Regions from separate parts of the Neorhizobium sp. R1-B genome, predicted to be linked through region 2. Evidence: predicted binding sites of a transcription regulator. Region 2 holds the regulator's gene; each other region holds the start of a gene.
What was found. The regulator LexA, encoded in region 2, represses DNA repair genes until DNA is damaged. The targets are predictions, from matches to a motif close to TGTTCNNNNTGTGTTCNG.
Positions count from the first base shown of each region.

Region 1: the regulator LexA is predicted to act here: its motif matches at 1,422-1,439, upstream of dnaE (DNA polymerase III subunit alpha).
Region 3: the regulator LexA is predicted to act here: its motif matches at 1,689-1,706, upstream of EDE05_RS15540 (metallopeptidase family protein).

Region 1 covers NZ_SOEM01000002.1:373,452-376,727, forward strand. Annotated here, with positions in the region: gene EDE05_RS04510 (DUF1206 domain-containing protein) at 1-570, shown strand, start outside; gene EDE05_RS04515 (phosphatase PAP2 family protein) at 602-1,318, shown strand; gene dnaE (DNA polymerase III subunit alpha) at 1,655-3,276, shown strand, end outside.
Region 2 covers NZ_SOEM01000019.1:55,612-58,887, reverse strand. Annotated here, with positions in the region: gene EDE05_RS21095 (ComEC/Rec2 family competence protein) at 1-810, shown strand, start outside; gene EDE05_RS27335 (hypothetical protein) at 843-1,235, shown strand; gene lexA (transcriptional repressor LexA) at 1,216-1,935, opposite strand; gene EDE05_RS21080 (VOC family protein) at 2,138-3,010, shown strand; gene kdsA (3-deoxy-8-phosphooctulonate synthase) at 3,015-3,276, shown strand, end outside.
Region 3 covers NZ_SOEM01000010.1:98,527-101,802, reverse strand. Annotated here, with positions in the region: gene EDE05_RS15545 (DNA polymerase Y family protein) at 1-832, opposite strand, end outside; gene EDE05_RS27225 (hypothetical protein) at 729-1,667, opposite strand; gene EDE05_RS15540 (metallopeptidase family protein) at 1,840-2,277, shown strand; gene EDE05_RS15535 (DUF1737 domain-containing protein) at 2,290-2,496, opposite strand; gene EDE05_RS15530 (CoA ester lyase) at 2,493-3,276, opposite strand, start outside.

The sequences.
Region 1 (3,276 bases), on a different contig from region 2:
GCCTCCGATGCCAAAGGTTATGCGGTAAGAGCCGCTCTTTTCGTCAGTGCAGCCACCTATACCAGTCTGGCGTTTTATGCCCTGGGGCAGGCAATGCAGGTGGGGCTTGGCGGCAGCCAGTCGGGCGACGAAAAAAGCTGGGCTGCATGGTTGATACAGCAGCCCTTCGGTCCCTATCTGGTGGGGATGGTGGGCATTGCCATCATCGCGGCCGGAGTGGCACAGATCGTCAAGGGAATGAGAAAGAGTTATTTGAAATATTTCGGCGCGGATTGGGAGCGGAGGTCGCTCCTGAACGGTATCTGCATGTATGGGCTCGTGGCGCGGGGTGCAGTTTTTCTGATCCTCGGCGGATTTTTCCTCTATGCAGCATTCGCGGTTGACCCGTCGCAAGCGGGAAGCCTGGCAGACGCGCTCGCCTGGATACGCCAGCTGCCATTCGGTTCCATTTTGTATGCCTTGGGGGCTCTTGGTCTTTTCGCCTTCGGCGCCTATGGCCTGATCGAGGCCCGCTTCAGGAACATCGCACCGCCAACGCTTTCCGACGCGCGTCATGCGCTCCCGGTCTGAGACCAGCACAAAGTACAACAGGAAGGAGAACATGGTCTTCCATTCTCGGATGAGACAGAGGATCGTCGAAAGGTTCATGACCTTCGAGCCGATCGGTTTGATGATGTTCGCATTTCTGGCGGGCGGTCTGTTTATCTTCTTCAACCTGACAAGCGAGGTCGTTGAAGGCGATACGCGTGCGTTTGACGAGCGTATTCTGCTTGCCCTGAGGACGACAGCCGACCTGTCGATACCGGTGGGTCCCTATTGGCTCAGCCATGCCTTCGATGACATCACCGCGCTCGGCGGCACCACGGTGCTGTCGCTGATGACTATCATGGGGACCACTTACCTTCTGCTCGCCAGGCAAAGGGCGATCGCGATCTTCATGTTCCTGTCGATCCTCGGCGGATGGCTGGTCAGCAACGCCTTGAAGCTTGGCGTCGCGAGACCGAGGCCGGATATCGTGCCTCATCTGATCGAAGTTCATGACCTCAGTTTTCCGAGCGGTCACGCCATGCTTTCCGCCGTTACCTATCTGACGCTCGGAGCACTCCTGTCGCGAGCGCAGCAGTATCGGTCCACCCGCATCTTCCTGATCGCCGCCGCTATATTTCTTACGCTTCTAATCGGCTTCAGCCGGATTTATCTGGGCGTCCACTACCCCACGGATGTGCTGGGCGGCTGGTGCGGCGGTGCCACCTGGGCTGTCGGTTGCTGGATGATCGCGCGCCGCTTCATTTCTGCAAAGCCGTCCGCAAACGCCTGATTGGCCGCGCAAGCGTGCGAAAAGGGCGCATATGCCCGCCTCTTAACTATAATTCAAAATCCGCAATTCCCGTTTTGTTCCTCTGTTGACTCTCAAACAAAATGAGAACAAATTGAAAACATAAAGGAACAAGGGAGACGACGATGACTGACCTTCTTCGTGACATTGCCGCATTTGCTTCCATCGCCACCTTCGTGGCCAGCCTTTCCATGATCGTCATGGCAATGTGACATCCCGGCCTGTCTCCGAAAGACGTTGAGCAAGGAAATCCGATCTGGACTCTCTGGACGCCGCACTGGAAAATGACCCGATTCAGGAAATGGGTATGGCGCGGACATGGCAGATTTGACGCAGATGGGATCGGGTGCCGAAGGGCAAGGGGATTCCCCGCAATTTGTGCACCTTCGGGTTCATTCTGCCTATTCGCTCCTGGAAGGAGCGCTGCCTCTTAAGAAGATACTCTCCAAGGCGATAGCGGACAATCAGCCCGCGATCGCCATCACCGACACGAACAATCTCTTCGTTGCACTGGAATTTGCCCAGAAGGCAGTCGGCGACGGGTTACAGCCGATCATCGGCTGCCAACTGTCGATCGATATGGAAGATCATTCGGATGAACGGCGAAACAGCCACCAGCAACTCGCCAAGCTACCGACGATCGTCGTGCTGGCGGCAAATGCCGTCGGTTACGAACGTCTCGTTGACCTCATCAGCCGCGCCTATCTCAGCGGTGAGGGGCATCACTCCACCCATATCTGCCGCTCCTGGTTGGAGGAAGGCGGCACCGAGGGCCTGATCGCCCTGACCGGCGCCGGCACCGGCCCGGTGGACGTAGTCCTGAAAGAAGGCAACGCAACGCTTGCCGAAGCAAGACTGCTCAAGCTCAAGGAGATATTCGGTGACCGGCTATATGTCGAACTGCAGCGCCACGGCGCCTACGACCGGCGCCACGAGCACAAGGTCGTGACGCTTGCCTACGACCATGACCTGCCGCTGGTCGCCACGAACGAAGCCTTCTTTCCGTCCAAAGCCGACTACGACGCCCATGACGCGCTGATGGCGGTTGCTCACAATGCCATCGTTTCCGACGACAGCCGTTTCCGCCTGACACCGGACCACTATTTGAAAAGCCGTGCCGAAATGTCCGCGCTGTTTGCCGACCTGCCGGAGGCGCTGGAAAACACCGTCGAAATCGCCAGGCGTTGTTCGTTCGTTCTGAAGACACGCAACCCAATCCTGCCGCGCTTTACTGGCGCCACCGACGATCCGGCAGAAGCCGAACGTGCCGAGGCGGACGAACTTCGTCGTCAATCGATCGAAGGTCTGGAAGAGCGTATAGCCACGCTGGGCATGACTCGCGGTTTTACCGAACAGGATTATCGGGAGCGACTGGATTTCGAACTCAGCGTCATCGAGAAGATGAAGTTTCCAGGCTACTTCCTGATCGTTGCCGACTTCATCAAATGGGCGAAACAGCAGGGCATCCCGGTCGGGCCTGGCCGCGGTTCAGGTGCGGGCTCGCTTGTCGCCTATGCGCTGACCATTACCGACGTCGATCCGCTGCGCTTCTCGCTTCTGTTCGAACGCTTCCTCAATCCCGACCGCGTCTCGATGCCGGACTTCGACATCGATTTCTGCCAGGACCGCCGAGAAGAGGTGATCCGCTACGTACAGCAGAAATACGGTCGCGAGCAGGTGGCGCAGATCATCACCTTCGGTTCGCTGCAGGCGCGTGCCGCGCTTCGCGACGTCGGTCGCGTGCTGGAAATGCCCTATGGGCAGGTCGACAAGATCTGCAAGCTGGTGCCGAACAACCCAGCCAACCCGACGCCGCTTTCCAAGGCGATCGAGGAGGAGCCGAAGCTTCGGGAGGAGGCCGAGAAGGAACCTGTCGTCGCGCGACTGCTGGACATCGCGCAGAAGATCGAGGGTCTTTACCGTCACGCTTCGACGCATGC
Region 2 (3,276 bases):
CCGAGCTTTCAGATGTCCTTTGCCGCCACCGCCGCGCTGGTCGCTGGTTACGCGCTTTGGAAGCATCGGTCGAAAAAACATGACCCGGAGCCTCTGCCGTTTCGTCACCCGGTGGTCATGCCGATCACGGCGGTCTGGAATTTTACCGCCGGCATCTTCGTGACCTCGTTGATTGGGGGCATATCGACCGCGATTTTCTCTGTCGAGCATTTCCACCGCATCGCGACTTATGGGCTTGCGGCCAATCTCGCCGCCATGCCGGTCATTTCCTTCGTGGTCATGCCGGCGGGATTGATCGGCATGCTGCTGATGCCCTTCGGGCTCGATGGGCCGTTCCTGAAGCTCATGGGCCTCGGCCTGGAAGCGGTGATTGCGATCGCCAGGCATGTGGCGGCCTGGGGCGGCGATGTAGGCATCGGCCGCCAGCATCCCTGGTTCCTGGTCGTCTCGACGGCAGGCTTTCTTCTGCTGACGCTACTGAGAACCCGGCTCAGATACTTGGGTATTCCTCTATTGGTGGCCGGCTTGTTGCTGTCATGGCAGGAGCGGTCGAGATCCCTTCCGGATCTCCTGATCTCCGAGGATGGCACCATGATTGCCCTGACAGATGGTAATGGCATCGCCACCAATCGCACCCGTCCCGCGGAATTTGTCTATGATCAATGGAAGCGGGCGCTTCTGCTGGGGGACCCGGTGAAACCGGAATTGCTGCCAGCGAAAGACAAGTCTCCGCCGGAGACAGGCTCCCGGAGGGAAAGTCCGGAGGAAATCCGCTGCCTTCGAACAGTCTCGGCGAGCGTGCTGAATTGACGACGGAGGAGAGAGAAACGTCAAGCCGCGGGATGAAGCAGGTACCGGTCGGCCGGTTCATCTGCACCCCGCGAGCCTGGTGCGCGTCAAAAACCGCCGCAGGCGCTGTAGTCGTTCATGTGGAGGACGCGCGTTATGCCGGCGTCGCCTGCGACGCTGCGCATATCGTCGTCGCTCCACGTGCCAGGTTTGACCGCTGCCGTTCCGGAGCCCTGATGATCAACGGCAACGCGCTGAGGATCGCAGGAGCGCTCGAACTGTTTTTTGATGGTTCCGCGGACATCCACCGCTGGCGGCTTCGTGCAGCGCTCCTTGGCCAAGACCGCCCATGGACCCGCCATCGCCATTACGACTGGCGGCGCCAGATCTTCAGCTCATCCCTGCCGGAACCGCTGGGCAAACTGGTCAATGATAGCGGCGGATGAGACCCACAAGCTTACCCTGGATCTTGACCCGGTCCGGCGGGAAAATCCGCGTCTCATAGGCCGGGTTGGCGGCTTCCAGCGCGATCGACGCCCCGCGGCGACGGAAGCGCTTGAGTGTCGCTTCCTCCTCGTCCACCAATGCGACGATGATATCGCCCGGATTGGCCGTATTGCCGTTGCGGATGATTACGGTATCGCCGTCGAGGATGCCGGCCTCGATCATCGAATCGCCCTTGACCTCCAGCGCATAATGTTCGCCCGACCCGAGCATCTCGGCAGGGACGGCGATGTCGTGCGTATTGTTCTGAATCGCCGAGATCGGAACGCCGGCCGCGATGCGGCCCATGACGGGAACCGTGGTTGAGTTGGAACTATCGTCGTTGGCGGGGGGCTTCGCAGAGGCGGCAGCCGGTTGCGGCTTGCCAAGACTGCCTTCGATGACGCTGGGCGAAAAGCCCCGGCGCGGCTGAATGCTGGGCGCATAGGCTTCCGGCAGCCTGATGACTTCCAGGGCGCGCGCCCTGTTCGGCAGGCGGCGGATGAAGCCGCGTTCCTCGAGCGCGGTGATCAACCGGTGAATACCCGACTTGGACGCAAGGTCGAGCGCATCCTTCATTTCGTCGAAGGAGGGCGGTACGCCGGATTCCTTCATCCGTTCGTGTATGAACAGAAGCAATTCCTGCTGTTTGCGCGTGAGCATTTTCGGCACCCTCAAGAGTCGGAAACAAATCAAGAACGGACACTATATGTTCCATATGTGTTCCGCAAGTCCCTAAATTTTCGTGAAGTATGATGATTTTTTCTTCATAGATGTCTGCAAGATATCTGCTTCGTTACCACTTGCGCACGGCGTGCCCGCTGCCATTTTAGCTTTGCGATTCTGAAATTCCTGGGGGCCTCGCTTGAACGCAAGATCGATCGATCATCTCGTACTGCCGGTGGCGGACCTTGCGTTCGCGCGTTCGCGGCTCTCCGATCTCGGATTTACTGTCGCACCGGATGCATTTCATCCTTTCGGCACTGCCAATGCTTGTGTGTTCTTCTCGGATGGTACCTATCTGGAGCCACTGGCGATCACCAACCGCCGTCACGCGAGCGCTGCCGCCAAGCGGGGCAATGTCTTTACCGCGCGCGATCTCGCCTTTCGAAAAGGGCGCAACAGGCAGGGGCTTTCTGCCCTGGTCGTCGCGTCGCAGGATGCCGTCGCCGATCATGCCCGGTTCAGGCTGCGCGGAATTTCCGCCGGCGACATTCTGGAGTTTTCGCGCACGGTAAGGATGCCTGACGGTTCCGAGACAGAGGCGAGCTTTCGGCTGGCATTTGCAGGCGATGACCGGGCGCCCGAATTTTTCCTGTTCTCCGTTCAGCGCCTTGCTCCGCTGCCGTCCGACCGAGGCGAATTGGAGCGGCACGCCAATACGGTTGTCGGTTTGAGCGAGGTCATCCTGTCCGCTCAAGCGCCGTCCGACTTCGCCCCTCTGGTCGAGGAAGTGTTGATGGCCCGGGGGGAGGTGGAGCCCGGTTTTCTGAAATTGGCCGCCGCAAACGCGCGGATTCGCATTTTGGGAAATGATGATCTGGAGGCGGAATTTGCGCTCCCGCCGGTCGCTGGTGCAGATGGTTTGCACGGCCGAGCCGTCATCTTCAAGACGGCCGATCTTGCCGTGACAGAGATCATCCTTGCTGCTAATGACGTGGCATTCGTCCGCCGCGAAGGCCGCGTTCTGGTCCAGGCGGCACCCGGCCAGGGTGTTTTGTTCGGCTTCGAGGAATAGATTTATGGAAGTTTCTGCCAATCCACGCGTCCTAGTCGGCGAAGGAAAGGGCCAGGTGGTTTTTGCACAGGATGCGCGCCTGTCCTTGATCGCCGGTCCCTGCCAGATGGAGAGCCGCGACCATGCCTTCATGATCGCCGGCACGCTCCAGGAACTCTGCGGCAAGCTCGGCATCGGCCTCGTCTACAAGTCGTCCTTCGACAAGGCAAACCGCACCTCGATTTCGGGAAAGCGCGGCATCGGGCTGGAAAACGCCATGGAAATCT
Region 3 (3,276 bases), on a different contig from region 2:
CCGGTTTCAGCGAAGACGCGACCTGCCCTGTCAATTGCAGGATATGCTCTTCCGCCTGGATCGGATCGGCAAGCTTTCGCTCGACAGACAAGGCGGCAACCGGCCGGCGGGGGGAAATGGCTTCTTCATGCAGCCCCAGTGCCTGATCCAGCCGCTGGAGCAGGCTCGTTCCGAAACGGCGCGCTAACGGCGCGCGCGGCATGGACAGAAGGTCGCCAATCCGCTTCAGTCCCAGCTTGTGGAGCGACGAGATCGCCATCGCGTCGAGACGCAAGGCGTTGACCGGCAGCGGCGCCAACGCTTCTTCAATGCCATCGTGGGAGATTACGCCGCCTAGGCCGAAACGGGAAGCGGCCCAGGAGAGGCCGGGCGACGAGGAGATCGCGCCGTTGACGTCGAAGCCCATCTGGAAAAGCCGACCTAGAATATCCTTGAGAAGCATTTCTTCTCCCCCGAAGAGATGGGCACAGCCGGTGATATCGAGGAAAAGCCCATCCAATCCGTCCAAAGCCACCAGAGGGGTATAGCGATCGCACCAGTCGGCGATGGCTTCGATGAGCGCCCGATCCGCTGCTTCGTCCTCGTCCATGACATGGATTGCCGGAAACATGGCGCGTGCTTCTGTCAGCCCCTGCCCTCGCCTCAGGCCGAAGCGTTCCGAAACCTCGTCAAGCGCCGTGAGCCGCATGGCATTGTCACGCCGCCCGACGCAGAGGATCGGCGGATGCTCAGGACGCCCTTTCGAGCGCCACGATATGCCCCAGAGTCGGCGCGCGATCCTGTCTGTCGGCAGATGCGGGAAGACCAGCGCCAGAATGCGCTGGCGGGGCATGGAAAGAGAAAACCTCTCCTGCCTTGGAATTGAGGGAAAATTGACGGTCATGGGGGTTCCACTCCAAAAGGAAGGAGAGCGGAGCCGGATTACGGCTCTTCTCCAAAATGAGTCGGAAAACGGGATAGCCGATGCTGCCGCCAAGCACGGATCCATCAGGAAGACGCCGGCCGGTGGCCGGCGCCGGTTCGGCAAGGAAGCGGAAGGAAGCGCTGCTCGCCTCTTCTTCGCCTGCATGCCGCAGCAGAAAAAGGGGGCGCCCCGCCGCCTTTGTCCGAAGGTTCAGCCTGCGGCTCTCGGTAAGGCCGAAATTCTTGAGATTGCCGCGGATCTCGAGAATGGTGGCGGAAAGCGCCCTGCTTGCCAGTGCAGTTTCCGCAAGCCATAGCGCCTCATCCAGCTTTCGCGGCACTGCATAAAGAACCTCCTGAGGTTTCAGCCCGAATTGCCCGAGGCCTGGCGCATAAGGAGCACCCGCCTCCTGCCTGGAAACGACATCACCGATCCACAGAACAGGCGCACCATCGGCTTTCCTTCTCTTAAGATGAGATGCGAGTGCGAAGGTGAAACCGCTTGCTGCGCCTGCATCTCCCATCGATCGCGTGCGGATTTCCGTAATTCCATCAAGCGGCAAGCCGCCCTCCAAGGCGACATCCAACGGGTCTATGCCGAAGGGAAGACGAGGCTGTTTTATCCTGGTTTTGCCGCATTCCGGCCTTTCGGCAGCCTGCGCCTGCTCTGCCGCGGCAAGTGCTGGCAGGGATTTTCCCTCCAGTCGGGCGATCTGTGCGCGCAGGGCAAAAAGTCTTTCCTGCGCCGTGGCGTTCTCGGCCATGGCGTCAGCTCCATCCATATATGTTCACTTTATGTTCTTATGGATTCCAGAGGTCGGAAGAAGAGTCAACAGAAGAGACGCGGGAATCTTTTCCTCTTCCGATAGGTCAATGATTCTTCTCTCGAAAAATATTGCCGGAGGCACTATATGGGCCTGATCAGAAGGAGAGCCCATGGCCCGCATTGACCAGACCGACGATTGGCAGGATCGCCATGCGCCGACGATCAGCACATTCGAGTCGCTGGCAATCGATGCTTATGGCCATCTGCCGGAGGAATTCCGGGCGCTCACGACCAATCTCATCATCGAGATCGAAGAATTTCCCGATGACGAGGTTTTCGAGGACATGGCGCTCGAGACTCCCTTCGATCTCCTTGGCCTGTTCGAGGGCCGCGGCATTTCCGAACGCTTCAACATGGAAACTGGCGAACTGCCGAACCGTATCCGGCTCTACCGACGCCCGATCCTCGATTATTGGGCCGAAAACGAGGAAACCCTGGGCGATATCATCACCCATGTGCTGATCCACGAGATTGGTCACCATTTCGGCTTGAGCGACGACGATATGGAGCGCATCGAAGCCAGCGCCGATGCTGCCGCACAGCGCTGATCGGCTTGACGCCTACTGCTCGCCGAGCTTCATGTCCGGATGATAGTCCTTGCCCTCCACGGTCTTCGTGACCGCCTGCCCACACTGCATTTCGCCGGTCGTGGCGTTGAAGGCATAGCTCGGCGAACCATGAAGCTCCCACCCCTTGTTCAGCGCAGCCGTCACCTTATGGCAGAAGGAAGCGTCGTCGGGGCCGGTGAGAAAACGGTAGAGTTTCATGGAGCGTTCTTTCGTTCGGTTAGGAATTTCGCCTTGGCAACAAGTTTCTCGGCCTCCACAAGGTGAAGGCGTTCCACCATCTGGCCGTTGAGATTGATGACATTGAGATGTCGCGCTTCCGGCTTCGCAAAGGCGGCGATGATCGTTTCAGCATCTTTCACCGCTTCCGGATCCGGTCCGAAATGCCGGTTGGCGGGCTCGATCTGGGCGGGATGGATCAGCATTTTCCCGGAAAAGCCCATGACGCGGCCTTGCCTGCATTCTGCCTCGAGAGCCTCCGTGTCCCGGAAATCGTTGAAGACGCTGTCTATGATGTCGATCCCATGGGCTCTGCCGGCCAGCACGATCTGCATCAGCCAGGGCACAAGATAGCCGCGACCCGGCTGCGACAGCACGCCGGTCTCCTTACGCAGGTCGTTGAGACCGACGACGAAACATTGGAGCCGTTCATCGGCAGCTCCGATCGCTGACGCGTTCAAGACGCCTTTCGGCGTTTCGATCATCGCCCATATGGCAAGATCGTCCGGAGCGCCGGCTTCCGAGAGAATATCCGCCACGGACTGTATCTGGGCCACCTGCTCAACCTTGGGAACCAGCACCACGTCCGGAGAGATTTCCACCGCAAGATCCATGTCTGCCTTGCCGAATTGGGTGTCGAGCGCATTGATGCGGACGACCCGTTCCACTCCTTGCAGCGGATTGTCCTTGAACAACCGGCGCAGATTCTCACGCGCCTCGGCTTTCTTCTCCGGCGCGACGGAATCTTCGAGGTCGAAGATC